DNA from 4 places in the Rossellomorea sp. GAMAL-10_SWC genome. Region 1 is predicted to be linked to each of the others. Evidence: predicted binding sites of a transcription regulator. Region 1 holds the regulator's gene; each other region holds the start of a gene.
What was found. Region 1 encodes Rex, which represses fermentation and respiration genes when NADH is low (regulators of the CRP and FNR family bind a similar motif). Its sites were predicted from a motif close to TTGTGAAATATTTCACAA; they were not measured.

Region 1 (7,775 bases):
TACTGGCCAAAAAACAGCTTTCTTTAGTCTAACTAAGCATATAAAAACTGGAGAAGACAAAAATTATATTTATGTAGAACCGCTAGTTCGATGTGTAATAAAAAATAGAGGTCAATTAAATAGCGGAGAATTAATTGAACCAATATTCCATGACTTTATCGTTTAAAAAATAACTTTTTTAGAGTAATGATCTACTCCCCTTTTATGTAGAAAGTTAGTAGCTTTTTACTTATGTGAAGGGGTTTTCTTATTTTCTATCTAAATATAAGCCATAATATGATCAACCAAAATGGTATAGAAAATAAAAGACCAAAAAGGCATCCTCTATATAAACCAAAATTCATCTAAATCATCCTTAAAAAGTTATTTAATATAACCGTAATAAAAGCATCAAAGGTTTTCTGCTTTTATCAAATTTACTATACATATTTAAACGATATATAGTCAATAAAGCCTAAGTCTTATTTAATTCAATTTCTTCAATCTAATACCAGTTAGTTATTCTCATTATCGACTACTCCAAAAGTAAATAATCGAAACATAAAAATAATAAAACTATAAAAGTCCCAGGTTTTTACTTTATTTCACTATATTTGCTAGCAATATTACTGTGAAATGAAGTCTAATACGGTCTTTTATAAAGATTTGTAATAAAACTCTTATATGCCACCTTTTAGGATGATTCTTATAACTGCCATAAAATTGCTCCAATAATTAAACGTACAGTCCAACTAGTATTACTTATATTCTCTCAATTTTTTGTTCAACCTTTACAATAGTACTCTCTGCCACTCCCAAAAGTGCTTTAATTTCTGCTATTTTTTCCTGTAATTCTTTAATTTCGTCTATCCATATCCCCTCATTTCTTTATAGCTTGTCCTTCTCTTAATATATTCAGAAAATATTAAATTTGTTAATAGAAAAAAGTATGAAAGAAATACTAATTTTTCATGTTAAAACCGAGTTGATTTCTTTGGTGAAAAAGAACAACAACCAATATTTTTAGATCTCGCAATTATATGCGAAAAAAAACCCTTGATTGCTCAAGGGTTTTTTCTTTATTACATCATGCCGCCCATGCCCATGCCGCCCATATCAGGCATTGCTGGAGCATTTTTCTCAGGGATGTCAGCTACTACTGCTTCAGTTGTTAAGAACATAGCAGAAACAGATGCTGCGTTTTGAAGTGCAGAACGTGTAACTTTAGTTGGGTCAACGATCCCTTCTTCGATCATGTTTACCCATTGTCCGTTAGCTGCATTGAAACCAACGCCAACTTCCGCACTTTTTAATTTCTCAATAATTACTGATCCTTCTAGACCAGCATTTGTAGCGATTTGACGAACTGGAGCTTCAAGTGCACGTAATACGATGTTGATACCTGTTGCTACGTCACCTTCTGCTTCGATTGCAGCTACTTTATTATATACGCTCATTAATGCAGTACCACCACCAGCTACAATACCTTCTTCAACTGCAGCACGTGTAGAGTTTAATGCATCTTCAATACGTAATTTACGCTCTTTTAATTCAGTTTCAGTTGCAGCACCAACTTTGATTACTGCTACACCACCAGCTAATTTAGCTAAACGCTCTTGTAATTTTTCGCGATCAAATTCAGAAGTAGTTTCTTCTAATTGAGCACGGATTACGCCGATACGTCTTTGGATTGCTTCAGTTTCACCAGCACCCTCAACGATTGTAGTGTTTTCTTTTGTTACTACAACTTTTGAAGCACGACCCAATTGAGTGATGTTAGTTGTTTTAAGATCTAATCCTAATTCTTCTGTAATCACTTCACCGCCAGTTAAGATCGCGATATCTTCTAACATTGCTTTACGACGGTCACCGAAGCCAGGAGCTTTAACAGTAACTGCATTGAACGTACCACGTAATTTATTTACGATGATCGTTGCTTGTGCTTCACCTTCAACATCCTCAGCAATGATTAATAGTGGCTTACCTTGTTGAACAACTTGCTCAAGTACTGGTAAGATTTCTTGAATGTTTGTTACTTTTTTATCTGTGATTAAAATATATGGATTTTCTAATTCAGCAACCATTTTCTCTGAATTTGTAACCATGTAAGGAGAAGAGTATCCACGGTCAAATTGCATACCTTCTACTACTTCTAACTCAGTTGTGAAACCTTTTGATTCTTCAAGAGTAATAACTCCATCGTTACCAACGCGCTCCATTGCTTCAGCAATTAATTGTCCAACTTCTGGATCCGCTGAAGAAATTGCAGCAACTTGTGCGATTGACTCTTTACCTTCAATTGGTTTTGAGATAGTTTTTAATTCCTCGATTGCTACAGCAACTGCTTTTTCGATCCCTTTACGGATACCCATTGGGTTTGCACCAGCAGTTACGTTTTTAAGACCTTCACGAATCATAGCTTGAGCTAAAACTGTCGCAGTTGTTGTACCGTCCCCAGCAACATCATTTGTTTTGCTAGCAACTTCTGCAACTAATTTTGCACCCATATTTTCAAATGCATCTTCTAATTCGATCTCTTTTGCGATTGTAACACCATCATTTGTAATTAATGGAGAACCGAATTTTTTCTCAAGAACTACGTTACGTCCTTTTGGTCCTAAAGTTACTTTAACAGCATCAGCTAAAGCGTCTACACCACGTAACATTGCGCGACGTGCTTCTTCACCAAATCTAATGTCCTTTGCCATGAAAATGACCTCCTTATAATATAAAAAATTTATTTTTTAATTTAAGTATTTTTATTTTATTAACCTATGATTGCAAGTATATCGTTTTCGCGAAGTACTAAGTATTCAGTGCCACCGTACTTAACTTCTGTTCCTGAATATTTAGAGAAGATAATGCGGTCACCTACAGATACTTCTAAAGCTACGCGCTCACCATTTTCAAGTACTCGGCCAGTACCTACTGCAACAACTTTGCCTTCTTGTGGCTTTTCTTGTGCACTACCTGGTAACACGATACCACTAGCAGTTTTTTCTTCAGACTCAACAAGCTCAATTACAACACGATCACCTAATGGCTTTAACATGTGTAATACCTCCTCAATAATCAAATCATTATTTTTTAGCACTCATGTATATTGAGTGCTAACACAATTATTAGTTTAAATAATATCAAAAAATTTTGCAAGCCCGAAGCAGGCACTTTTCTTGTCGAAATTTAATAAGTTTTTTTCTTTACAATCAAAAGTAAAATAAAAAGTGAAAATTTCTTTTAAGAAACAAAAGAAACGAGTAAAATAATGTACGTGTTGTTATAAACCTTTGGGTTCTGAAAAATATCAACACAAAGGAGCTATCGTATTGAAAACTAGAGATTTATGGATTTTATTAACGTATGTCGTTCTTCAATATTCAGCGGTATTTGGGGTGCCCTATTTATTAAATAGTAACTTATACGTTGGAGTGGATCAGAAAACAGCTTCTCTTGAAGCGGTGGCATTATGGGGTTGTATTAGTTTCGTTAGTGGATTAATTATTATACTTATCTTATTACATAAACCCATTTATGAAGGAATAAAGAATCTAAAAACTAATTTTCGTACAATAATAAATTGGGTTATTTTAGGTTATTTCATAACAATGTTAACTCAAATCATTTGTAATTTAATTTTAATTTATGTATTTGATTTACATAAGGGCTCAGAAAATACTCAAAATATCATAAACATCGCTAAGCTTAACCCGGCTTTTATTATCATCCCAAGTCTAGTTGCACCAATTTTAGAAGAGATTATTTTTCGTCGAATTATTTTTAAAAGGCTTTATAATCGTTTACCATTTATTATTTCTGCTGGGATTAGTTCAGCGATCTTTTCGCTTATGCACGGAGACATGCCCTTCTTTTTATCATACTTTTTAATCGGTTTTGTATTTTGTTATCTGTATAAACGAACAAACTCAATTATGGTACCAATCTTAACACATATGTTAATGAACTCTTTTGTCGTTTTTCAGCAGATCAATTTACATTAAAACCAAAAACCCCCAATTTTTTTGGGGGTTTTTATTTTGATATGAATTTATTGTTGTAAAAAATATGCCAATGTTTGCAGTTCAACTGCTAAGTCTATATGATGAATGCGAATATGTTCTGGTACACTAATTCGTGCAGGTGTGAAATTTAAGATTCCTCTAATATTTTTTCCATTTAATCGATCAGCTATTGATTGTGCTACAGGTGCAGGAACAGTTAAAATAACGATTTGGATATCTTCATTCATAACTTCCTCTAGATTATCTAGATTATAAACGGGTACTCCACCTATTTCAGTACCAATTTTATTTGGATCAATATCAAATGCCATCTCAATTTTTGTATTATTATTTTTTATAAAATTATAGTGTAAGAATGCTGTTCCTAAATTACCAACACCAATTAATGCAACTTTCATAACTTCATGCTGGTTAAGCGCTTTCGAGAAAAAAGTTAATAAATAATTTACGTTATAGCCATAACCTTTTTTACCGAGTGCTCCAAAATATGAAAAATCTCTTCTAATTGTAGCGGAATCTACCTTTACTGCTTCACTTAACTCTGCTGAAGAAACTCTTTGTTTACCTGATAAAGACAAATTCTTTATAAAACGGTAATATAAAGGTAGACGTTTAGCAGTAGCTTGTGGAATTTTAATTTGTTCCGAATCCATTTTTTAATCCCCCACTTACTGTAATTCTTTTTACTATGGTGTGTAATTTGACTTTATTTTAGTAATAAAGTACTTGTTCTAATGTAAAATATACACTATATTTAAGAATTTTGACAGTCTACAGTTACATACATAAAAAATTTTGCAATGAGGTGTTATCCATGATTCTTTTACAAGTAAATAATGTCTCAAAGTATTTTGGTAGTGACATTATACTTTCAAATATAAAATTAGAAGTTCAAACGAGTGATCGAGTTGCCATAGTTGGACGTAATGGTGCGGGAAAATCTACATTATTGAAAATCATAGCAGGCGAAATATCCTATGATGGCGGTGAAATAAATAAACCTAAAGACGTTACTGTAGGCTACCTAGCCCAAAACTCTGGTTTACAAAGCGATAAAACGATTTGGGAAGAATATTATTCTGTATTTAATCATTTAGTAGAGATGCAGGACAATATGAGAAAATTAGAAGTTAAAATGACTAGAGAGGATGTCTACTCAAATCAAGCCGTTTATGACAAGGTTATGAATGAATATGATCATCTTCAATATACTTTCAAAGAAAACGGTGGTTACCAGTTTGAAGCAGATATTCGTTCAATAATTAGTGGTTTAGGTTTTAGTAATGAAGATTACGAAACAAAAATTTCTTCGTTAAGCGGTGGACAAAAGACGAGACTGGCATTAGGTAAGCTATTATTGACAAAGCCTGATTTGTTAATCCTGGATGAGCCTACGAACCATTTAGATATTGACACTCTAAGTTGGTTGGAGCGCTACTTACAGTCATACCCTGGTGCTGTATTAATCGTTTCCCACGATCGATATTTCCTTGATCAAGTTGTTAATATTGTTTATGAAATATCTAATCATAAGCATCAACGATTTGTTGGTAATTATAGTAAGTACCTTGATCTAAAAGCAGCTCAATATGAACAAGAGTTAAAACAGTTCGAAAAGCAACAAGAGGAAATCTCTAAACTTGAAGATTTTGTGCAGCGTAATATTGCGCGTGCTTCAACTACCAAAAGAGCTCAAAGTCGTAGGAAACAATTAGATCGTATGGTTCGATTAGACAGGCCACTTGGAGACGAATCTTCGGCTAATTTTTCATTTACAATTGAAAAACAAAGCGGTAATGATGTGTTGTCTGTACAAGATTTATTTATTGGCTATGATCGTATCCCAACAATTGATGAGCCGATGAGATTCGTACTGAATCGAGGCGATAGTGTTGCTTTAGTCGGTCCAAATGGTGTTGGTAAATCGACATTACTTAAAACGATTATAGGAGATTTAGAAAAATTACAGGGAACGATTGATTTTGGTGCAAACGTTTCGGTTGGATATTATGATCAAGAGCAAGCAAAACTAACTTCTAATAAAAGAGTATTAGACGAACTTTGGGATGATTATCCATTAAAGCCCGAACAAGAAATTCGAACAATATTAGGGAACTTTTTATTTTCTGGAGATGACGTGACAAAGATTGTTACCTCTTTAAGTGGTGGAGAAAAAGCAAGATTAGCTTTGGCTAAGCTTATGATGAAAAAAGCTAATTTCCTAATTCTTGATGAGCCTACTAACCACTTAGATTTAGATAGTAAAGAAGTGTTAGAAAATGCTTTATTAGACTACCCTGGAACGATTTTATTTGTTTCTCATGATCGTTACTTTATGAACAGATTATCCACAAAAACTTTTGAACTAGCAAAAGCAGGATTATCAATTTATTTGGGTGATTATGACTATTACCAATTTAAGAAAAACGAAGCATTTGAAAAAGAACAAGCAGAAAAAGAGGCTACATTAGCACAGGTTAAACAATCCTCTCAACCAATTTCTGATTATCAACAAGACAAAGAATTGAAGAAAAAACTACGTCAAACTCAGCGCCGAATAGAGGAAATTGAAAGTAATATATCGCAATTTGAGCTTGATATAGAGACGATCGAACTAGAATTATGTAAGCCAGAAGTTTATGGTGATTTTCAATTAGTACAAGAATTAACAAATAAGAAAAATGAGATCGAAGCTAAGTTAATAGACCTAATGGAAGAATGGGAGAACTTACAAGATTAATGACTAAACGGATAAGCTTTTTGCTATCCGTTTTTCTTATCTACATATTTATCCACATATATTCAATCATCATTTAGCTTTTACACAGGTTTATACACATTATCCACAGAAAAACAGTAATGTTATACACAATTTTGTACACATAGTTTAATAAGTTTTTAACAAATAAAAAGTACTTATCCACATTTTATTAAAAAATTGTGAATAAGTACTTCTTACATATTCTCTAAATCCAAACCTGGATTCCCGTTTAATGCCAAATTACCTAGTTTTCCTTGTTTTAAACGGATAAATGCAGCAGCACCAATCATCGCAGCATTATCTGTACAAAGTGATAGTGGTGGTATAACTAATTCTATATTACTCAAAGCATTCATCTCTTCTTGTAATGTAGCTCTCAATCCTTTATTAGCTGCCACTCCTCCGGCTAATAAAACTTGTTTTACATTATATTCTTTTGCAGCTTGAATTGTTTTTGAAACAATTACTTCAATTACGCTCTCTTGGAAGCTTGCTGCGACATCCGCAGGTGATACTTCCTCGCCTCTTTGCTCGGCATTATGCATATAATTAATAACTGCTGACTTTAATCCACTAAAACTAAAATCATAGCTACCCTCTTCTAACCAAGCTCTAGGAAAAGGAATAGTCGCATTACCTTCTTGTGCTAGACGATCAATGTGAGGACCACCTGGATAAGGTAATTTAAGTGTTCTAGCGACCTTATCATAAGCTTCTCCTGCTGCATCATCCCTTGTTTCACCTATTACCTCAAAAATGCCATCTTCCTTCATGTAGACAAGCTCCGTATGTCCACCAGAAACTACTAATGCTAATAGTGGATATTGCAGGGGCTGTACAAGTTGATTAGCATAAATATGACCCGCAATGTGGTGTACTCCTATAAGCGGTAATCCATGTGCAAATGCAATTGCTTTTGCCGCATTGACCCCAATTAGTAACGCTCCAACCAGTCCTGGACCTTCTGTAACTGCAACGGCAGCTAGATCTTCATATTCTACCTGTGCCTGCTTCAT
Region 2 (7,775 bases), 740 kb from region 1:
ACAGCTGCATTTTCAATTTCTTCTGTAGTAGCATTAGGTTTATAAAAGCTTATATTATCGTTTAATGTTTTTGAGAAAATATAAGGACTTTGTGGAATGTAGATTAACTGTTTATGCCAATCTTCTATTTGCAGATGGGATACCTCTTTACCAGAAATTTGAATAGTCCCGTTTGTTGGCTCTAAAAATCCACCTATTAAATCAATAAGCGTTGATTTGCCAGAACCACTTTCTCCAACAATCCCAATTTTTTGAAACCCTTTAATATTCAAATTTATATTTGATAAAATCGTTTGACCATCTTTTTCGGGTTTTACTGATACATCTTTTATATTAATTTCGCTAGCATAATTCCAATCTGATATATGAGTAAGTTCTTGAACCTTAAATTCTTGCTCATCTAAAATATCTTGCATTGCTTTCCCAGCTTCTTGACCATTTAAAGTTGCATGATAATCAGCTCCAACTTCACGAACTGGTAAAAAGTATTCAGGAGCTAAAATTAAAATTGTTAATGCTGGGCCTAATAAAATTACACCGTCAATCAAACGAAGTCCTAAAAAAACGGCAACTGTAGCGATTGACAGCATTGTGAATAAATCTAGTGCAAATGATGATAAAAAAGCTACTTTTAATGTGCCCATCGTTGCTTCTCTGTATCTTTCACTTACATTTTCGATCTTTTTAATATGTTTTCTACTTAATCCTAGAAATTTTAATGTTTCTAGACCACGTAATGAATCAGTAAAATGGTTCGATAAAATACGGTAAACCTTCCATTGTTTATTTGATTTCTTTTTAGCTGCCAAACCGAGTAATATCATAAAAATAATAATGATTGGAAATGTCACGATTAGTATAATTGCAGAAACTTTATCAACAAAGAAAATATAAATCACGATTACTGGTGAGACAATTGCTAAGTTAATCATTTTCAATGGAACGATTTCTAGGTAGTTTCTTAGTTGGGTAGTTCCTTCCATAATAAGCGTTACGATATTACCAGTTCCTGATTTCCTTGCAAATCTAGGTCCAAGTTTAAAAATCTTCTCCAAAACTTTCATTTTCATTTCGGTTGAAGCAATGTCCGCAAAATGCTCCGAACATTTTTGTTTGATCGTCGAAATAATATATCGACAGACAAATGCGCTAATGAAGAAAATAGTAGCGTATAAAATATCGCTACTATTTTTTCCATTGAACAATCTGACAATAGCTTGTGAAAGCATATATGCCTGAATAATAATTGCCGTTACTTGTATAATTGTTAAAAAAGATAGGATTATTAATAAACGATTAATCCCTTTATATTTAATAAGATCTTTTCCCATTAATAAGTCAAATCCTTCTCATCCACTCTTTTTCTAAACACATAATAACTCCAAATTTGGTAGCCTAGTACGAATGGTAATAGTGTACATGCAACTATTGTCATTACTTTTAATGAATAAGGACCAGATGAAGCATTATAAACAGTTAAGTCATACGTAGTTTTGATCGAGCTAATCATGACTCTTGGGAACAGGGAAGTAAACAGTGTCCCGACTGTTAGTACAATTCCAAGACCCGACATAGCAAATGACCAACCATCACGTTTTTTAAAGATGAATATTGTAGCAAGAATATAAGATACTACGATTAATAAAATAAGCGGAACTGTTATATATGCTTTTACTTTAAACATATCTGTTTCAAAATATGCCATACCAGTGAATGCAACTAAGAATAGGAATACTGGCATGATTACCATACGAGCTAGAGAACGTGCACGGTCTCTTAATTCTCCTACCGTTTTTAATGTTAAAAACATTAATCCATGTAATAGGCATAATAATGTCACAGTTACACCACCGACTACAGTGAATAAATTAACGTAATCAGTAAAACCTGCAGAGATATTCATATTTTGATCGATTGGCATTCCTCTAAGAATACTTGAGAATAATACACCGAATAGAAATGGTGGTAATAAACTTCCGAAGAATATGACCCAATCCCAAGCCTTTGCCCATTTAGAACTTTCAACTTTGCCTCTAAATTCAAAAGCAACACCACGTCCGATTAATGCTATTAATACAAATACAAACGGAATATAGTATCCACTAAACATCGTTGCATACCAATTTGGGAATGCTGCAAAAATTGCTCCACCTGCTGTTAATAACCACACTTCATTTGCATCCCAAAACGGTCCAATTGTGTTTATTAAAATTCTTCTTTCAGTATCATTTTTGGCTAGTAGCTTTGTAGATATACCTACACCAAAATCGAAGCCTTCTAAAAAGAAGAACCCGATAAATAAAACTGCTACGAGTAAAAACCATAATTCATTTAACGCAATCATACAATTGTTACCTCCCTTTCAAACGGATCGACCGTAGGAACTTTTTCAGTTTCAACATGGTGTGTTCCTTTTTTAATTTCTTTTACAAACAAGTAAACTAGAACAGCTGCTAAAATTGCATACATTGTTGTAAATGTTGTGATTGAAAAAATCAGTGATCCTTTTGAAACATTTGGTGATACAGATGCAGCAGTAGTCATTAAACCGAATACTGTCCATGGTTGGCGACCTATTTCTGTCATAACCCATCCAGCTGTATTTGCAATAAACGGTAAAGAAATTAGTAAAATTGATGCCTTTAAGAATAGATTTTTTGATTCTAATTTTTTACGATAGCTAAAATATAAACCTAGCATCGACATTAAGATCATGACCATTCCTGCTCCTGCCATAATTCTAAAGCTCCAGAAAGTTGTATTAACTGGTGGAATATAATTTCCAGGACCATATATTTTTTCATATTGTTTTTGTAATGTATTCATACCAGGTACTTTACCTTCAAACTTCTCATAAGCTAGATAACTTAATAAATATGGTACTTCTACCTCATATTTATTTTCTTTCTTTTTCGAATCAATCAGACCAAAGACCATCCAGCTTGCAGGGTCTCCGCTATCATCCCATAGACCTTCACTTGCAGCCATTTTCATCGGCTGTGTTTTCATTAAATGCTTCGCTTGAGAATGTCCGCTAAATGCAACACCAATTCCTGCAATTAGCGCGAACACCATTGCAAGATTAAATGCTTTTTTAAATAATTCTGTTTCCTGTTTTTTTAAGATTTTATACGCACTTACACCCGCAACAAATAACGCTCCAGTCGCTAATGCTCCAGCAATTGTGTGAGGAAACTCAACTTTAAGTTGTGGATTTGTAATGATTGCTAAGAAGTCGGTCATTTCTGCACGACCATTTTTAATCGCAAAGCCTACTGGCTCCTGCATGAAAGAATTGGCTGCTAAAATCCAAAACGCAGACATTAACGTTCCGAAAGCAACTAACCAAATACACATTAAATGAATTTTTTTATTAAGTTTTTCCCAACCAAATATCCAAATTCCTAAAAATGTAGACTCCATAAAAAATGCTAAAAGTGCCTCAATTGCCAGTGGTGCTCCAAAAACATCCCCAACAAAACGGGAATATTCAGACCAGTTCATACCGAATTGAAACTCTTGAATAATACCTGTCACAACACCAACTGCGAAATTAATTAAAAATAAGTGCCCAAAAAATTTTGTTAACTTTTTATATTCTTCTTTATTTCGAAAAACATACAATGTTTCCATGATTGCTACCATAAATACTAAACCTATTGAAAGTGGTACAAATAAAAAATGGAAAATTGTAGTGGAACCAAATTGTATTCTTGCAAGCTCTAACACACTCACAGTACATCCCCCTTAGGATAAAAATCATTTCAAAAAAATTTTCAATAAACTCGAGCATACTTTGAACATTTTTTCACAAATAATTCATTAAGTAAATTTTAGAGAACCATTCAATGGTATCTCTTGTTACTTCTAGTTTACTTTTCCAAAGGGGTTTTGACTTAATCTTATTTGTCTAAATCGTGTCTATAAATTGTCTATTTTGTGACATAATTCACATTTACTGTTTAAGTTACTTTTTTATGATAAAATAGTCGCCTCATTTTTATTCCTTATTACTGAGCTGATTAAATGAAAATAAACATTATTGAAGCAATCCTATGAATTCATTAACTGTAGGCGCTACTTTTGAATGGAACAACCTTGATGGTATCCCCAAACTTTAGCACCTGCGTCACCTAAATAAGAAATAAGGTCAACTCCATTTGCTTCTACGTTACGCTTACGAATTAAGTTATCATTTACATAAGAAGTACCTTCTGCAACTTTACCTGATAAAGTCGCATCTCCTTCGTGGTATTTATTCAAAGTTGGAGCAGCTAACCAATTATTTTCTTGTACAATTACTTCTATTGCTTTTCCCTGAACACCTCTAGCATCTGTTGGTACTAAACGTACAACATCTCCAGCTTTTAGACTATTTGAAACGTGTCCAATAAAATGCACCGTCAATTACATTTCGGTAACGAACTAATTCACCATTTAGATAGATATAAACTCGATATACATCTGACAGTTTCGAGCTACTCTTTCTTTAATTACACTGAGTCTATTTACTATTTTCTATTTACCTCTATACACATATGAATTATTTAGTATGAATTAAAAGCTAAATTTACCAGTTCACACGAAAAAGAGCCGTTCTTTCACTTAATCAGAAAGGATGGCTTTTTTTTGTATTAGATCGGATACAAATGTTCTCATTATCGGAGTGTATCATGTCTGCAAACTTAAGTTAATTACCTATTTTAATTATGAAGATTATATTGTTAAAGTAAAAAATCAAATTTTTTTTCGTAATGTTTCCAAATTTATCTATTCGTTTTCTCGAAAAGGTAGTAAAAACAACTACCAATGCCCATTGTATTATCTAAGAAATTACTCAATTCAATAATGAAACAATTGTTTGTATAGATAATTGTTAGACTTAAATTGTTCTTCTCGACAGGAGCACAACACATTAATTTTAATTGGAGGATTTACAAATGAAAAAAACAATTACATTCACTGTTCTAATTGGATCTCTAATTTTTAATACACATACACATGCTGATACAAAACACTCTATTCAAAAAAATCATCTATTCAATAATGCTTTATACCATTATTTTATCTTACCTAAGTTATCAATAGATAATACATTTTCTAATAAAATACCTTCAAATAATTCCATACAACCTAGTGAATTGTTTAAATCTAATATAGTAAGCAACCTTGGCCAAACTATTAACAATGATCACCAACAAATTACAACACTAGAAATACCAAATATACCATTTAAACCTGTACAACCAATTACACCTAATATTCCACTAATACCTGTTCAACCAGTAATACCAAACGTTCCTTCAAAGCCAGCTCAGCCAGTAATACCAAACGTTCCATCGAATCCTGTTCAGCCAATAAAACCAAACGTCCCATCAAAGCCAGCTCAGCCAGTAATACCAAATGTTCCTTCAAAGCCTGCTCAACCAGTAATACCAAATTCACCATCTAAGCCTGCTCAACCAGTAATACCAAATTCACCATCAAAACCAATAGATCAAGCACCTGAAAAACCTTCAAAAATCGAAGTGCCTGCTTCTTTATCTCCATATGAATCAAAAGTTATAGAATTAACTAATATAGAGAGGACAAAAGCTGGTTTAAAACCTTTTAAAGCTAATAATGAATTATCTAAAGTTTCTCGTATTAAGTCAAAAGACATGACTGATAAAAATTATTTTGATCATAATAGTCCAACTTACGGTTCACCATTTGATATGATGAAAAAATTCGGAATTTCTTATAATCATGCAGCTGAAAATATTGCAAAAGGACAAAAAACTCCAGAAGAGGTAGTAAAAGCATGGATGAATAGTGCAGGTCACCGGGCAAATATTTTGAACTCTAAATTAGATCAAATTGGTGTAGGTTATGACTCACGTTCTAACGCATGGACACAAATGTTTATTTCTCAATAAATTTAGTTAAATAAACAAAAGCATCATCGTTCTTGATGATGCTTTTTGTTCTTATTTATAACCTCTTCATTATTCAAATAATACTATTTTGAATCTTAAAAATTAAAGTATTTCTTTTAACTAGGTACATTATATAAAAATTTTCAGGAATATTGAACAACTTAAAGAACTGCAAAATAATGGTTTGGCAATCATAAATCAAACAAATACTCATAAACGTCTAGATACACTACCAATAGAGCAACAAATTGAAGAAATAGAAACTGCAAAAACTTGGCTCCTAGATAACGGGTTCGATTCTGGTAGCAAATTAATTGTTTACCCATATGGTGCTTATACAACAGAGATTATAAATTACTTAGAAAAGAATCATTACTATGCTACACGTACACTAGTAAACGAAATTTAAATTAATCGCTTGCGTCCTTTTGAACTTAAAACTATAAATTTAACGTACAATGTAGATGTTCCAAGAGTAGTAAATTAATTATAGATAATAGACTGGTATGAAAATACTAGCGATTATTAACATTTTTTAAATTCTAGCATTCTAGTTTAATAATACAATCTAAAGAACTCCTTTTATATATATAATTACGTAATTTTTTTTAGAATTGTTTATTCATTTGTTTAACTATTATTAAATAAGTTATTTTTCACAAACAACAACCTGATAAAATATTAAAAACTCTTGGTCTAATAATGACTAAGAGTTTTTTCTATAAGAATTAATCCGGCAATATTTCATGTAAATATAGTCGTTTAGTAAAGTATTGATTAATAAACTTTCTAATTCCACTTAGTTCAGCTTCTGTTGGAAACGTAGATATTTTTAAAACTGGTAAATGTTCCTTCAAAAATTGACCTTTTAATGTTGATATCACTAAATCTAAATGATTGTGCCTCTTAATTACATCTATATCTGATAAATCATAAATTTTTATAACAAGGTGTTTTCCAAAGTGATAATCAAGAAGTTCGTAAAGATAATCCATTTCAATATAGGTACGACAAATCAATACAGTATTGATCTTCATACCATTCTTTTTGCGAATTAAAAAAGCTTCTACTAACAAAAACAATTCTAAAATTTCTAGTTTTCCATATGACATAGTTTCATTCTCAAGATGCTTTTTTACTAAATTTCCAATTCCAATAAATAATGGATGTTCCTCCACATAAGGTAAGAATGGAAGCGCAGTGTTCATGCGAGTATCCGTATAAAACTGAGTATCATACTTGGTACGTTTAATTGTTGAAAAATATTTATAAAGAAAATCATCATCCTGCGCTAAATCAAAGTGCAAGTAATCTGATAATACATTTAAAAACAGTACACGAGGATCTTCTCTATTCTCTTTCATTTTAATACGAATTTTATAAAGCTCCTCTGTCATATTATTTGGCATAACTTCACTTAAAAGACAGAGACAAAAGTATAAAATTTCTTGTGTTTGTTGTTCTCTAGTTGGGCACTTTTCCATAAATGGAAACATTTTCTTTGCAATATCAAAATATAGAGTATTTTTATATTTATCATAAATATCTTTAGAAAAAGAAACATAACACTCCATAGAAATTCTAATATTAATAATTTCTAAAATAAAAGATAAACGTTGAATAGCTCCGAGATGAAGAGTAATCGAAAGTTCAGTAGTATAATTTACGATTGTATCTCGAAAATTTTTGAGATCTATATTGTTTAAATCGTTTAGATAATCTAGCCCCTTATATTCCAAGTATTGCATCATAAATCGACGTACCTTTTTCTCGTCACCACTTAATTTAAGAGGGCTAGTATCAAGAGTAATGCCTGCTTCCTCTACAACTTCTTTTATTTGATCCAACTGTCTATAT
Region 3 (7,775 bases), 1.7 Mb from region 1:
GGGTATTGTTTTAATGTATCGATAGCTGATAACAGATCATTTGATTCATCTATTGCTCTATGAAATGTAAAGTTCATTTCTTTTACTCGAGCTGTTACTTTTTTTAAAAGATCTTCATCGATTGTATTCTCTTTAGTCAAGGCTCCAAAAACGATACCAGCTACCCCGAGCTCTTTACATACATCAATATCGCTTAAGATTACTTCTTGATCATACTGATCATATAAAAATGAACGACTATGTGGTCGAATCATGACATGCACTGGAATAGAGACACTTTGAACAACCTGTTTAATTGTCGCGTAACTTGGTGTCAATCCTCCCTCTTTTATTCCAGTAACTAATTCAATGCGATTTGCCCCAAACCTTTCTGCATCTAATGCATCTTTTACGTTTGTGGCAATGACTTCTAATAACATTTCATTCATCTCACTTTTCATTAAGTATTTGTTTTATGTCCGAAGGGAATGGGATATCAATCGATAAATTTTCTTTCGTAAAAGGATGTGTAAATTGTACATTACTAGCGTGTAATCCTTGACGTTTCAGTAATTTTTGTTTCCCACCATACAATAGATCTCCAATTAATGGATGACCTAAAAAACTTAAATGAACTCGGATTTGATGTGTTCGACCAGTATCTAACTGACATTCTAATATCGTTATATTCAAATTTGATATATAGCTTATTTTTTTATAATGTGTAATTGCTTTATCGCCTTTTGGTGAAACCCTTCTTCTGGTAGGATGATGTCGATCCCTTCCAATCGCTTCATTTATTGTACCTTTAGGTAATTTTACATTCCCTTCAACAATAGCAGTATAGGTACGTTTTATTTTACGTTGACTTAACATCGAATCTAGAATTGAACTACTTAAAGCATGTTTAGCAAATACGACTCCACCGGTAGTGTCTTTATCGAGGCGGTGTATATGGCGTACTTTTGTTTTTAATCCATTTTCTTGAAAATGAAATGCTACCCCATTTGCTAATGTATTTAACTGTCCTTTTTCATTTGGATGTGTATCGACTCCATACGGTTTATTAACAATAAGTAAATGTTCATCTTCGTAGCAGACCTCAATAGATTGTTCTTGTGGAATTACACCATATTCCTCTTCTATGTACAATTGCATTTCAACTTGGTCACCACTCAAAAGGATTGTATTCCAAGGTTTAACTTCTCCGTTAATCCTACAACCTTTTGCCATCCTTAATTCATGTAGCAACTTCTTTGGAAACTGCCACACATTTTTTAAATATGACTCCACTGTTTGATTTTTATGCTCAACACCTATTATTACCCTAAACCATGGATTTTGTTGCTTTAACTCCATCTTTAATCACCACTTTCAATATGACTATTATATCAAAATATAATTAGTCAAAAAAGAAGCACCTGTTTAGGTGCTCCCAGACTGCCCGCCAAACGCTCGCTTTCTCCGTTGCTTCGCCTGTTGAGCGGTGCTCATTACCGTCTAGGGTAACTCCGCTCCTCACCAGGCTTCACGCCTCGAAAGACAAACGCTTGAAACTCAAGTTTTTAGTTAATGAATTAACATCCTTTGAAAGCATTCAGATAAACTTCTTCTAATTCTTTTACTAGAGGTAGTTTTGGATTTGCAGTAGTACATTGATCTTCGAAAGCACGATCAGCTAAATATGAAACTTTTTCTAAAAATTCTTTTTCAGAAACTCCTTGTGCTTCAATACTCATCTTTATGTTTAATTCCTTTGATAACTTAATAACTGCTGCAATTAAACTTTCAACGCCTTCTTCAGTAGTTGATGCTGGAAGTCCTAGGAAACGAGCAATTTCAGCATATCGTTCATCTGCAATGAAATGCTTATATTTAGGGAATGCTGTAAATTTAGTTGGTTTTTTTGCATTATATCTTATTACGTGCGGCATTAAGATCGCATTTGCTCTGCCATGAGGGATATGGAATTCCGCTCCAATTTTATGCGCTAAACTGTGGTTAATTCCTAAGAACGCATTTGCAAATGCCATACCTGCGATAGCTGATGCATTATGCATTTTTTCACGAGCTTCAAAATCGTTTCCATTTTCATATGCTTTAGGCAAGTATTTAAATACTAATTTTATAGCTTGTAAAGCTAATCCATCTGTATAATCATTTGCTAATACACTTACATAAGCCTCAATTGCATGTGTTAATACATCCATACCTGTATCCGCTGTAATGCTTTTAGGAACAGTTGATACGAATTGAGCGTCAATAATTGCAACATCAGGCGTTAATTCATAATCAGCTAAAGGATATTTAATATTATTAGCTTTATCAGTAATTACGGCAAAAGGTGTAACCTCAGAACCCGTACCAGAAGTAGTAGGTATTGCGACAAACTGAGCTTTACGACCTAATTTAGGGTATTTATAAGCTCTTTTTCGAATATCTAAGAATTTTTGTTTCGGTCCGTCTAAAGTAGTTTCCGGGTATTCAAAGAACATCCACATACCCTTGGCTGCGTCCATAGCTGATCCACCGCCAAAAGCGATAATTGTATCCGGTTCAAATGATAACATTCTATCTGCACCCTTCATTACAGTAACATCTGAAGGATCTGGTTCTACATCTGAAAAGATTTCAATCTGAATATTCTCTTGTCTTTTCTCCAAATAAAATTTAATTACGTCAACATAACCTAATTTAACCATTGCTTCGTCTGTTACAATAAATGCTTTTTTAATATTAGGCATTTTTTCTAGATATTGAGTTGAATATTTTTCAAAATAAATTTTCGGTGGCAGTTTGACCCATTGCATATTCATATTTCTTCTTCCTAATTTTTTAATATTTAATAGGTGAACAGTTGTTACGTTTGTTGATACAGAGTTTTTACCGTGTGAACCACAGCCTAATGTAAGCGAAGGAATAAATGCGTTATATAAATCCCCAATTCCACCATGTGCTGAAGGAGCATTTGCAATAACACGACAAGCTTTCATTCTTAGACCAAATTCTTTTTGAATTTCTTCATTATTACTATGAATAACTGCCGAATGGCCTAATCCTCCTAGCTCTAACATTTCTTCACAACGTTTAAACCCTTCTTCTTTTCCATTTACTTTAATTGCAGCTAAAACTGGACTTAGTTTTTCTCTAGTTAAAGGTTCATTTGCGCCAACGCTTTCGCATTCAACGATAAGAATTTTTGTATCTACTGGGACATTTACCCCAGCTAACGCTGCTATTTCATATGCAGATTTACCAACAATATCACCATTTACAGCACATGTTGCTTCATTTATAACAAGCTTTTCTAATTTCTTTTTATCTTGTTTTGTAGCAAAATAACAATTATTTGCTTTTAACTCTGCTTTCACTTCATCATAAATTTCTTTATCTACAATAACTGCTTGTTCAGATGCACAAATCATTCCATTATCAAATGTTTTTGATAGAATAAGATCATTTACTGCACACTTTATTTCTGCAGATTTCTCGATATAGCATGGTACATTACCAGGTCCAACCCCTAAAGCAGGTTTTCCAGTACTATAAGCCGATTTAACCATTCCAGCACCACCGGTTGCTAAAACAAGTGCTACTCCTTCATGATTCATTAAACATTTTGTTGCTTCAATTGAAGGGACTTCAATCCATTGTACGCAGTTTTCAGGTGCTCCAGCTTTTATTGCCGCATCACGAACGATTCTTGCTGCTTCTCTACTACATTTTTGTGCGGAAGGATGAAAAGCAAATATAATTGGGTTTCTTGTTTTAATCGCAATGATTGCTTTAAATAATGTTGTTGATGTCGGATTAGTAGTTGGAGTGACACCTGCGATTACCCCAACAGGTTCAGCAATTTCTGTTATGCCAGTTTGTTGATCTTCACTTATAATCCCAACTGTTTTATTATCTTTTATTGAATTCCATATATATTCTGTTGCAAAAATATTTTTAATTATTTTATCCTCATAGATTCCTCGCCCAGTTTCCTCAACTGCCATTTTAGCAAGTGGCATATGTTGATCCAAACCAGCTAAAACCATCGAATGTACAATTTCATTGATTTGTTCTTGATTAAAGTTTTCAAATTCTTTTAATGCTTTTTGTCCTTTTACGACTAAGTCATTCACCATTTCAGAAGCGTTACTAATTTCTTTTACAATTTTTTCTTGAACAGCCATTTGGCTCTCCTCCTCTGATGTTGGACATTAATTATCCAATTAGGATTCAAAACGTCCCATTTAATCAAATCACCTTGTGAAATACTTCACATTTCGTTTACAAATATAATATATATCGTTTTAATTGAAAATGCTATGTCTTTTTTGTGAAATATTTCACATTTATTTTAACTTTTTGTAGATTTTTGTTAATTCTTTTCTTTTTTCAAAAATTTCCGCATATGATAAAATTAGGAATAAGTTCTTGTAGAACTTTTTTCACCTGTTAGATTTTTCTAACAAAACTGGTAAAAAGGACGTGTAACCATGATTGCTCGAAGGAGCATTTGGCAACGGAAAGACTTATCCTACACTTAGCAGTTTTAATTTAGAGAACCAAAAGAACTCTAAAATAAAACTGAAGGTAGGCGAAACTATGGTTGACAGGCGATTATGTTATTTCTTCAATGATATATAGCTATGTAGTTAGAAAGCCAAAAAACTAACTACGAGCTCTATATGTACGTAGTTAGTTTATAAGCTGTACTTTTAACTACTAACTACGAAAAGAGGAAATAACAATGAGTAACAATCGTTTGGGTGAGACCTTAATGATTTTAATTGGTTCATTTATTTTAGCCACTACACTGTATCATTTTCATTATCAAAATAATTTAGCTGAAGGTGGATTTATTGGTATTGCTTTATTAGTAAAGAACGCACTAAATATATCACCTTCAATTACAACTTTGCTACTCGATATTCCAATTATCTTGATCGCTGGATTGTATTTAGGTAGAAAATTATTAATCAATACTACCATCGGAGCCATCTCGTTTTCTGTTTTTTATTCTATAATAGAAAAAACATCTTCTAATATTACATTTAACTTCGGAAATCATCTTTGGATACCCGCTATTTTAGGTGGAATTTTCGCTGGACTTGGTTTAGGGTTAATTCTAAGAAGTGGTGGTGCAACTGGTGGAGATGATTTAATAACAATCATAATGAGCAAAAAATCAAAAATATCGATTGGTAAAGTATATTTTATTTTTGACTCTATCATTCTTCTTTGTTCACTATCTTACCTATCATGGAATGAAGTAGGATATACAATTCTTTCTGTTGCAATCTGTGCGAAAGTAACAGAATTGGTCTATGAAAGTAAATTTCAAAAAAAATCTGTTACAATTAAAACTAATGAAAAAAGATTACATGCTTAATGCATGTAATCTTTTTTACGTTGTAAATTAGAGTTTCAAACCTTTTTTGATTCAGAAAAATCGGTGAGCTCATTTAGAACATTTTCGGCAGCTAAATCGTAAAGACAATCTTTAAAAAGTATTGCCAGTCTTCGATAATCATTATATTTATCTAATAGCTCGTCCACAGATGAGGCTTCACCTATGTTTGTTTTCTTTACTTCTTCTTGCTTTTTAGCAAACTTAATTGTAAATGTACCTAGTTTTTCAAACATTGAACCGTAGAATTCATCAAAGTTCGATACGCTTACTAATTCTTCTTCTTCAGCGTCTACTTGAAGACCATCAAATTCTCGTAAGAGTTCATAAATAATGCTACTGTACTCATCATTTAAATAAATACTTTTTTCGATCCTGTACCCGATCACTCGATAGAAATGACCATCGTTCTTTACAAATTGAACAGTATCATTTATTTTAAACTTAAAATACTTAAACATTGAATTTCACCCCTACCAATGTCTTTTATCATACTATTTACAAAACACTATAGATACTATACAGCCAAAACTTGACAAATTTAAAAATCTTGACTAAATTCACTACATTCTTGAAAATGATTTAGAACATTGGTAACCTATACGTACAATACCCACTTTATTAACAACTTTAAATCATAATTTAGGAGGTGTGCTCTTCCTTGTTAACCGAAAACGACAAACTTCTTCTAGATGATTTAACAAGTTTAATGATTCGAGTTCGAAAAAACTGGCAAAAAACTGATGAGGAAGTAAAAAACTCCTTAACTCCACCAAAATATTTGCTTTTATATTTAATATATAAAAATCAAAAACTTACTGCTTCTGAACTTGGAAGACAAATTGGACTATCTTCAGGTTCTATTACAACAGCTGTGAATAAATTGGTTAATAATCATTTAATTTCTCGAAAAAGAGATAGCCGTGATCGAAGAGTTACATGGCTTGAATTAACTGATGAAGGAAAACGTTTAATTGAAGAAAACTTCAATTTCCGTCAGGAATTGTGGCTAAATTTATTCGAAAATCTTTCACCTAGTGAAAGGGATCAATTTCGATTTTTATTAAACAAATTAATCTCAAACTAAAAAGGTTATCTCTTAGGAGATAACCTTTTTAGTTTGGAATATTATTTGCCAGTTTTTAATTCTGTCCAATACTTATCATATAATTCTGTTTGGTCCCCAACGTCCTTAATCCAGTTGGTTGCATCAGTTTGTTCTTTTGTTACATTAATAAACGGATTTTGTTTATACTCCGCCGAATGATATGGTCCTGATTTACTATTTGGATCCGCATAACCAATCGCCTCATAATTTTGTGCACTTACTTTTGGGTCATATAGATAATTAATAAACTTTTCAGCTAGATCTTTTTGTTTTGCATCTTTTGGTATTGCTAAAGTATCTGCCCATCTTGATGATCCTTCTTTTGGTACAACCCATTTTATATCTTTAAGCTCTTTTTGAATATATGCAGCATCTCCGGACCATACTTGACCAATCCATGCATCTTCTGTAATAAACTTTTGTTTCACCGTATCTGTGTCGAATGCTAATAAATTAGGTGTTAATGTTTTTAAATTGTTATAAGCTTTTAGCAATTCGTCTTCATTTGTTGAGCTATTTGAATAACCATTTTTAATTAATCCCATTCCAAATACTTCTCTATTGTCATCAAGTAAAGTTACATGACCTTTGTATTTTGGGTTCCATAAATCATCCCAGCTATTTATATCTTCTTTTACATATTTTGGATTATAAGCAATCCCCGTTAATCCCCCAGTATAAACAACAGAATAGTCACCTTTTGGATCAAACTCTTGATTTGTATATTCTGGTGAAATATTATTTAAATTTGGCATCTTACTTTTATCCAATTTAGCCAACATATTTTGATGAATCATTAGTTTAACCATATAATCTGAAGGCTGAATTACATCATAATTCGAACCACCAGCTTTTAGTTTTGCATACAACTCTTCATTACTTGCAAAAACTTGATAATTAATTTTAACATCATATTTCTTTTCAAATGATTCTAAAACCTTCTCGTCAAAATTATCTGCCCAGCTATAAATATTTAATTCTTTTTTTCCAACTGAACAGGCAGATAAAAGTAAACTTACTAAGCCTAAAGAAACCATTATTGTAGCAGTTTTTCTAAATATACTCATAATGCCTACTGACTACCTCCTTAAAATTTGGCACATAAACCAGTATGTCTTAATTGAATTCTAAAAACCAGAATATTCGTTTTTAAGTGGAACTAGAAAAAAGGTCACTAGAAGCACTTTTAAACGATATAGGATTTTTTCTCTGATTCTTCTTGATTATTAATACCTTTTGTACGATAAACTTCAGAAATTACCATTAAGAAAATAATTGTAACAATTA
Region 4 (7,775 bases), 560 kb from region 1:
TGAGGCGATTAAGTAATGGTGCTGATAAATATTTTTCATTAATTGTGAAGTTTCTTCTTGATGTTCTTCTTCCTCAATGAATGTACCGATTACCTCAATTCCAAGTTTTCTAGCTTGTTTAACTGCTTCATGTGTATCGATAATCCCATCCTGGAAATAATCTAATGCTGAAGGTTCGCCATCTGTAAACACGAGCAAAAATTTATGCTTTTCCGAACGTTTAGCGAGTTCTTCTGAAACAATTCGAATCATTAGGCCGTCACGATTATCCTCTTCTTCTTGAAGTTGCATAATGTTTGGACCTACTGAAGGCGATAAAGAGCTTGAAAACGGAATGACTTGATGTAAAATATTTGGTTTGTCTTCTTTTGTTGCATTTGAAGCATCCTCCCAAAAGCCACTAATGCTATGAGAGATTTTTAATTGTTTTAATGTTTCATGGAATAAAATGACGCTTTTTTTCACTTCATCCATTTTATTAAACATCGATCCAGAGCAATCAACTAATAAGTAGAAAACGGCATCTAATTCTTTCGATTCAGTTTGTTTTTTATAAAACATTTTAGGAATTTCTTCTGTGAAAAGTCGAATCCATTTTTTATTTAACCTACCATAGTACTTATCAGTAGGTGCATTTTGTTTATTTTCTAATGATTTTTCAATCGTTTTTCTTAGTTCTTTAACATCTTTAGATACCATTGAAGACAATGTAGAATACTGTTTCTTTTCGGTAACGGTTTGCCCAATTGCCTCTTTATATTTAATAGAAACATTACTATTGTATTTACCAAAAGGATTTTGCTGTGAAGAGGATGAATTCGTAGCCTCATATGAATCAGTTTGTTTTGACTTTTTATTCTCTCCTTGTTTGGAGGAACCAAATGCATTTGCAATTGCCTGATCGCCGGCCTCTTCTTCACGTGCAAAATTTGCTTTAATAGAAGTTTTTGTACCACTTTCAACTTCAAATCGTAAAAAATTATCATCTGTTTCATTATTTTTGCTTTCTCTATGCCAGGTTGATAATCTTTCGTCTTCGCTATTTCTTTCATCAAGACCCTCTTGCTGGTCGTCATTTTGAAGCTCTTTTACTTTACTATTACATGAAGCTAATTCGTTAATTTTATTTAACGGTAAATAGCCAAAATATGTGTGAATCATATCTTCCTTATATAGTGCGAGTAGTCTCTGCTGCACTCTAAATACAATGGAAGAAACATCACTTGTTTTTTTAGCTTCAAACGCTTGGAAGAGGATTGGTAAAATATCCTCGAGTTGTTCATTCGTTTGATAAGTTAATTGAGTAGAAGTAAGTGAAAGATAAATTAAACAAAACAATTGATCTAATTGGAAATTACGCATTTCATTTGCTTTAAATTGTGATTGAAAATAATGTCTATATATTTTTTTTCTCGTAGAAAATAACTGTCTTGTACCTGGTCTTTGATGAATAATTAACTCTTCAAGTCGGATATCCTCAAGAAGGACAAACAATTGTGTGAAAAAACTTTTTAAATGAGTTTCCTGTAATTCCTTTAGTGTATCTTTGAATTCACTAAAATCTGAGTAATGTTTATTACCTAAAGCTTTTAAGTATACATCTGATTTCAAACCTTGTAACTGTGTATTATACTCTTGTGTATCCCAAAAATGACTTACAGTAAATTTTTGTTCTTCATCGTCGTAATACGCCTGAAAATCAAATTCTAAAAATGAACTTCGATCTTTCGAAAGAGAAATCGATAAATTTTCCATTTGAAGAAAAGTGGAAGCGTCGATTTTTTTATTGTTAAAAATGATTTGTTTCATATGTTAATCATCACTCATTTCAAGAAAGAAAATAACTTTCAGCTAGTTCTCTAACAGTTACACGCTCAATGTCATCACTTAATTTAGCGATAATTGTGCGTTCAATTGCTCGAAGTACTGGTATATGAACAGATAAATCACATGCGTCAAGAACACCGCGAATACTTGCTGCATCTTCACTAATTCTGCCTTCACTTGCTAATGGGATTAAATCACTTGAAAAGCTTGTGAATTTCTTAAGTAGGTCTTCATCTTTTAGTTCAGATTCATCTTTTAATAACTGAAGTAATGATTCCCCGTTAATGTATGGAACATCTATAATAATGAAGCGATTTTTTAAAGCTTCATTTAATTCGCTTGTTCCTACATATCCTTCATTTATTGCGGCGATTACCCTAAAGTTTTCGTCACCTTTAACTACTTCTTGAGTAAATGGATTTGTAATCATTTTTCGATAATCAAGTGCACCATGTAGTAATGGTAATGTTTCTGGTTTAGCCATGTTAATTTCATCGATGTATAAAATATGACCTTTTTTCATTGCTTTCATTAAAGGTCCATCGATGAAAACTACTTCAGATCCGTTCGAATTAGAGGCAATTGTGTTGTATCCAACAATACCTTCTAAATCTAAATCAACTGAACAGTTTATGCTATGCATCGGTTGATAAAGCAATTTTGAAAGAGTCTCAGCTAAAACCGTTTTACCACTTCCTGTTGGTCCTTTTAATAATATATTTTTACCAAGAAGAAGGGCAGTAATAGCATCTTCTAAAATCGTTGTGTCTTGAGAAACATATTGTTTTGTTCCGATTAATAATTGCTCTTCTTTTAAAACTTTTTGAATTTGTTCATTATATATTAAATTTAATTTTTCATTAATCGAATTAGAAAGATTTAGTTTTGTATTCATAATTACTCCTTTAAAGAAACATTGTTCAATTTGAGATTATTCATTTTTGTATTAACCATTGTATTATCGTATATCCGGATTGTGAATGTCTTGTCCACTTTTTTAGTGAATTTGCTAATACAGTAACTATCTTTTGAGTATAACAGTTTGTTGTTTAACTGGAAAGTTTTCAGAGTGAATTACTATTTATATGAAGCAAATGTAATTTAGTGGAAAGAATTAGTTGTTTATATGAGTTAACTTCTTAATTACTTTGTTCAATGTTTCACAATATGTTCATAATATAAGTGAAAGTTTCAGTTCATCGTATGATAAATTAAATACGTAATCTGTTATATACTTAATTAACTTTCTGTATTATATGCAGTAGAGGAGGAGTAATACGATGGAACAATGGAGACAATTTGAAACTGGACGATGGGAAAAATCGATTGATGTAAGAAACTTTATTCAAAAAAATGTTAAATCTTATGTTGGGGATGAATCTTTTCTTGTTGGGCCAACAGATGCAACTAGCAAGCTTTGGGATATAGTACTTAAATTATCTAAAGAAGAACGCCAAAAGGGCGGAGTTTTAGATATGGATACGAAAATTGTATCTACAATCACTTCACATGAACCTGGTTACTTAGAGAAAGAATTAGAGCAAATTGTTGGATTCCAAACGGATAAACCTTTTAAACGATCATTACAACCATATGGTGGGATTCGAATGGCTGAGGCAGCTTGTGAATCCTATGGATATAAAGTTGACGAAGAAATAAGCAAAATATTTTCAGAATACCGAAAAACACATAATCAAGGCGTATTTGATTCTTATACAGCAGAAATGAAAGCAGCAAGACGTTCGGGTGTTATTACAGGTCTACCTGATGCATATGGTCGTGGAAGAATTATAGGTGACTATAGAAGAGTAGCATTATATGGTGTAGATCGACTGATTAAAGATAAAATTGATACTTTAAATAAAACGACAAGTGTTATGTCAGAAGAAGTAATACGAGATCGTGAAGAACTAAATGAACAAATCCGTGCATTAAATGAATTAAAACAAATGGCTGCAAAACATGGATTTGATATTGCTGGACCTGCAACAAATGCAAAAGAAGCTTTCCAATGGTTATATTTTGGCTATTTAGCAGCAATAAAAGAGCAAAATGGAGCAGCAATGAGCTTAGGCCGAGTATCGACATTTTTAGATATATATATTGAACGCGATCTTGAAGAAAATACTTTAACTGAACAAGAGGCTCAAGAATTAGTCGATCATTTTGTAATGAAACTACGATTAGTTATGTTTGCTCGTACACCTGATTATAATGAATTATTTTCTGGTGATCCTACATGGGTAACTGAATCAATCGGTGGAATTGGAATAGATGGTCGTCCACTTGTAACGAAAAACTCGTTCCGCTTTTTAAATACATTAGATAACTTAGGACCGGCTCCAGAACCTAACTTAACAGTACTTTGGTCAGCGAAATTACCAGTCGGATTTAAGCAATATTGCGCTAAAATGTCAATTAAAACTAGCTCAATTCAATATGAAAATGATGATATCATGCGTCCAGAATATGGTGATGATTATGGTATTGCATGTTGCGTTTCTGCTATGACAATCGGTAAACAAATGCAATTCTTTGGTGCACGTGCAAATCTAGCTAAAGCATTGTTATATGCAATTAATGGTGGTAAAGATGAAAAGTCGAAAGCACAAGTAGCACCTATGTATGCTCCGATTACATCAGAGTATCTTGACTATGAAGAAGTAAAAGTTAAGTTTGATGTTTTATTAGATTGGTTAGCAGGCTTATACGTTAATACATTAAATTGTATTCACTATATGCATGATAAATATAGCTATGAACGAATTGAAATGGCACTACATGATCCAAATATAAAACGTACAATGGCAACAGGTATCGCTGGCTTGTCAGTTTGTGCTGATTCATTATCTGCTATTAAACATGCAAAAGTTAAAACAATTCGAGATGAGAATGGTATTGTCGTTGATTTCGAAATTGAAGGAGAGTATCCAAAATACGGAAACAACGATGATCTTGTTGATGACATTGCAGTTGAACTTGTTGAAAGCTTTATGGCTAAAGTAAGAAAACATAAAACATATCGTAATTCAATTCATACAACATCAGTTCTAACGATTACGTCAAATGTTGTATATGGTAAAAAGACAGGTAATACACCAGACGGAAGAAAAGCAGGTGAACCATTTGCCCCTGGTGCTAACCCATTACACGGACGCGATACAAACGGAGCGTTAGCATCATTAAGTTCTGTAGCAAAATTACCTTATGAAGATGCACAAGATGGAATTTCAAATACTTTCTCAATCGTTCCAAAAGCATTAGGTAAAGATGAGAGTACACAAAAATTAAACTTAGTAGCTATGTTAGATGGTTATACAGAAAAGGGCGGACATCACTTAAACGTAAATGTATTCAATCGAGAAACATTAATGGATGCGATGGAACATCCTGAAGAATATCCACAATTAACGATTAGAGTCTCGGGTTATGCAGTTAACTTCATAAAACTAACTAGGGAACAACAAATTGACGTAATAAATAGAACTTTCCACGGTTCTATGTAAAATCCCTGTAATTCATGCCTAGTGAGGGAAATGCTTCACTAGGCTTTAATGTTTTTACTAAATTAGGAAAAAAATAGTTAAGAGGTGAATGACAATGGTTTCAGGAAATATACATTCAATTGAAACTTGTGGAACTGTCGATGGACCAGGTCTTAGGTATGTAATCTTTACTCAAGGATGTTTATTAAGATGTCAATATTGTCATAACGCAGATACGTGGAAAATTGGAGTAGGTAAAGAAATATCAGTTGATCAAGTAATGAAGGATATTAAGACCTATATCCCATTTATGAGATCATCTGGAGGTGGCGTTACAGTTAGTGGTGGAGAACCATTATTACAATTAGACTTTCTATTAGAACTGTTTAAATCTTGTAGAAAAAATGGGATTCATACAACGATTGATACATCTGGTGGATGTTTCTGTACTGATCCAAACTTTCTATTAAAATTAGACGAAGTATTAGAATACACAGATTTAGTATTATTAGATTTAAAGCATTTTGATGAAAAAAAACATATAAAACTTACGGGAAAATCAAATGAGCAGATTAAATGCTTTGCTAAATACTTGGACAAGAGAAATATCCCGGTTTGGATTAGACATGTCTTAGTTCCTGGAATCACCGACTCTGAAGATGATCTAATAAAACTAGGTGGCTTTATAAACACTTTAAATAACGTGGAAAAAGTAGAAATTTTACCATATCATCAATTAGGAGTTTATAAATGGGAAGCATTAGGATTAAAATATCCTTTAAAAGATATTCAACCACCCTCAAATGAAAGTGTAAATCATGCTTATCAACTATTAACTCAAATGAAAGAATTACAAACTTGTTAATAAAACTAATACTTTGAATTGTCCTTTAAATGTTAGTAGGCGTCTAACATTTAAAGGACAGTTTATTTTATAAGATTTTTAAGAATATTTAGACGATTGACTAAAATAAATTTGAGGTTAGTGAATATAATGAAAAATAGTCATTTTTAGTTTCTTATTTTAAAGGGTGAATTTTTATGAAGGAGTTTCGATTTTCTTGGTATGTTTTACTAGATGATCAGAATGGAATCGAAGGGGGATCTTTTGTTCGAGGAGAAAAAATTGAAGATGAAATGCATCGAATAAAGGAAAAACTTAGTAAGGAATATTATGTTAGACCGTCCTCGGTTTATATTATTGAATCAAGTGAAATTTAAATAAGATATTGTAAATTTTGCAAGATGGTTATACGGAGCATCACTGTTTATAAAGTTATTCTAGAAAAACAAAAAAAGGCTTCCTAAGAAAGCCTTTTTGAATAAAATTATTTGCCTATGCCATTAAAATTAGTATAACCTGCAGCACGATCAGCTCTTTTAAATTCCTTTGCATATAATACTTCTTGAGTAGAACTTAAATTACGTCTCGTTTTATCTTTTCGTTTATCCACAAAAAACACCTCGCTAAGTTATAAAATCCTTAGTAAGTCTCTCCATTTTTTGTGGCTGATATACTTAATTATGCTTCTTTTAAATGTGTAACTTCATGTTGTTGGTAATCTTCACGCATTGTATGCAATAAATAATTGTCTTTAGTAATTTCAAATAGATCGTAAATTTCTTCATTTTGATTTATTTCATCATATAGACATTTACGTGATTCATTTGCTAATGATGCGTATGGTAGTTTACTTGCAGCATAAAAAGAGCGTTTATTCACTTTACGAATACGCATAAAAATAGAGTTGATTCCTAAATCGTGAAATAACTCATGGAAGAAAGCGTCTTTTGCTGGTTTATTATAACCCATTCCGTGAAAAGGTTTGCCTAACCAAGTTCCTAAAAAGCCATATCCATCTTCAATATCATGTAAAGAAATGTTACCAATAGGGTTACCCCACTCATCTAAGATTGTTCTTGATATCATTTTTCCTTGTTCTTCTAGTTCGATTGCTTGTTTTGTGATAAATAAGAATTCTTCGTACGAATTTGCTTTATGGCGCACAAAGGGAAAGACATCAGGATGCACCATAAGTTCAAAAAGTACAGAACAATCTTGTAAATCTCGCTGTTTCAGCATCTCTACTCCTCCTCATAATAAGGGTAGCGAAAGAAGGTTACGCCACCCGCGAAATTTTTGTGAGGACTAAACAATAAAATTTAAAGTCCTGTGAAGTGCATTAACTATGAATAAATTATGAATAATTTTTTAATGCACCCTAAAATTTCGGGGTGGGAATCGAACCCACTAGGACCAGCGATTTACTGGTGGCTCACCATTTGCCTTTCCCGTTAAAATACTATATAAGAAAAGTGTTTTAACACTTTCTATTTAATTTACCGCAAACGTTCTTACTATACTATAATAAACGATTTTGTTCAAATTGCAAACTAAAATTATTCGATATTTTTATACACAATTCTACCATCTATGACAGTGAGTAATGGTTTAGCCATATA

Region 2: the regulator Rex is predicted to act here: its motif matches at 3,938-3,955, upstream of V5E38_RS23435 (cytochrome ubiquinol oxidase subunit I).
Region 3: the regulator Rex is predicted to act here: its motif matches at 4,305-4,322, upstream of adhE (bifunctional acetaldehyde-CoA/alcohol dehydrogenase).
Region 4: the regulator Rex is predicted to act here: its motif matches at 2,976-2,993, upstream of pflB (formate acetyltransferase).

What each region holds. Positions count from the first base shown of each region.
Region 1 covers NZ_CP144911.1:4,113,845-4,121,619, forward strand. Annotated here, with positions in the region: gene V5E38_RS19840 (ATP-dependent DNA ligase) at 1-166, shown strand, start outside; gene groL (chaperonin GroEL) at 1,062-2,687, opposite strand; gene groES (co-chaperone GroES) at 2,747-3,031, opposite strand; gene V5E38_RS19855 (CPBP family intramembrane glutamic endopeptidase) at 3,306-3,977, shown strand; gene V5E38_RS19860 (redox-sensing transcriptional repressor Rex) at 4,025-4,651, opposite strand; gene V5E38_RS19865 (ABC-F family ATP-binding cassette domain-containing protein) at 4,813-6,738, shown strand; gene tsaD (tRNA (adenosine(37)-N6)-threonylcarbamoyltransferase complex transferase subunit TsaD) at 6,954-7,775, opposite strand, start outside.
Region 2 covers NZ_CP144911.1:4,855,035-4,862,809, reverse strand. Annotated here, with positions in the region: gene cydD (ABC transporter ATP-binding protein/permease) at 1-1,331, opposite strand, end outside; gene cydB (cytochrome d ubiquinol oxidase subunit II) at 1,331-2,344, opposite strand; gene V5E38_RS23435 (cytochrome ubiquinol oxidase subunit I) at 2,341-3,735, opposite strand; gene V5E38_RS23430 (hypothetical protein) at 4,078-4,401, opposite strand; gene V5E38_RS23425 (CAP domain-containing protein) at 4,941-5,918, shown strand; gene V5E38_RS23420 (polysaccharide deacetylase family protein) at 6,052-6,327, shown strand; gene V5E38_RS23415 (BglG family transcription antiterminator) at 6,647-7,775, opposite strand, start outside.
Region 3 covers NZ_CP144911.1:852,989-860,763, reverse strand. Annotated here, with positions in the region: gene V5E38_RS04085 (copper homeostasis protein CutC) at 1-419, opposite strand, end outside; gene V5E38_RS04080 (RluA family pseudouridine synthase) at 430-1,338, opposite strand; gene adhE (bifunctional acetaldehyde-CoA/alcohol dehydrogenase) at 1,557-4,160, opposite strand; gene V5E38_RS04070 (YitT family protein) at 4,751-5,362, shown strand; partial or broken gene V5E38_RS04065 (YodN-related protein) at 5,398-5,526, opposite strand; partial or broken gene V5E38_RS04060 (YodN-related protein) at 5,643-5,841, opposite strand; gene V5E38_RS04055 (MarR family winged helix-turn-helix transcriptional regulator) at 6,042-6,467, shown strand; gene V5E38_RS04050 (polyamine ABC transporter substrate-binding protein) at 6,509-7,555, opposite strand; gene V5E38_RS04045 (ABC transporter permease) at 7,675-7,775, opposite strand, start outside.
Region 4 covers NZ_CP144911.1:3,551,806-3,559,580, reverse strand. Annotated here, with positions in the region: gene V5E38_RS17685 (vWA domain-containing protein) at 1-1,809, opposite strand, end outside; gene V5E38_RS17680 (ATP-binding protein) at 1,829-2,722, opposite strand; gene pflB (formate acetyltransferase) at 3,108-5,333, shown strand; gene pflA (pyruvate formate-lyase-activating protein) at 5,428-6,177, shown strand; gene V5E38_RS17665 (hypothetical protein) at 6,354-6,533, shown strand; gene V5E38_RS17660 (YfhE family protein) at 6,641-6,766, opposite strand; gene V5E38_RS17655 (GNAT family N-acetyltransferase) at 6,835-7,395, opposite strand; gene V5E38_RS17650 (amidohydrolase) at 7,713-7,775, opposite strand, start outside.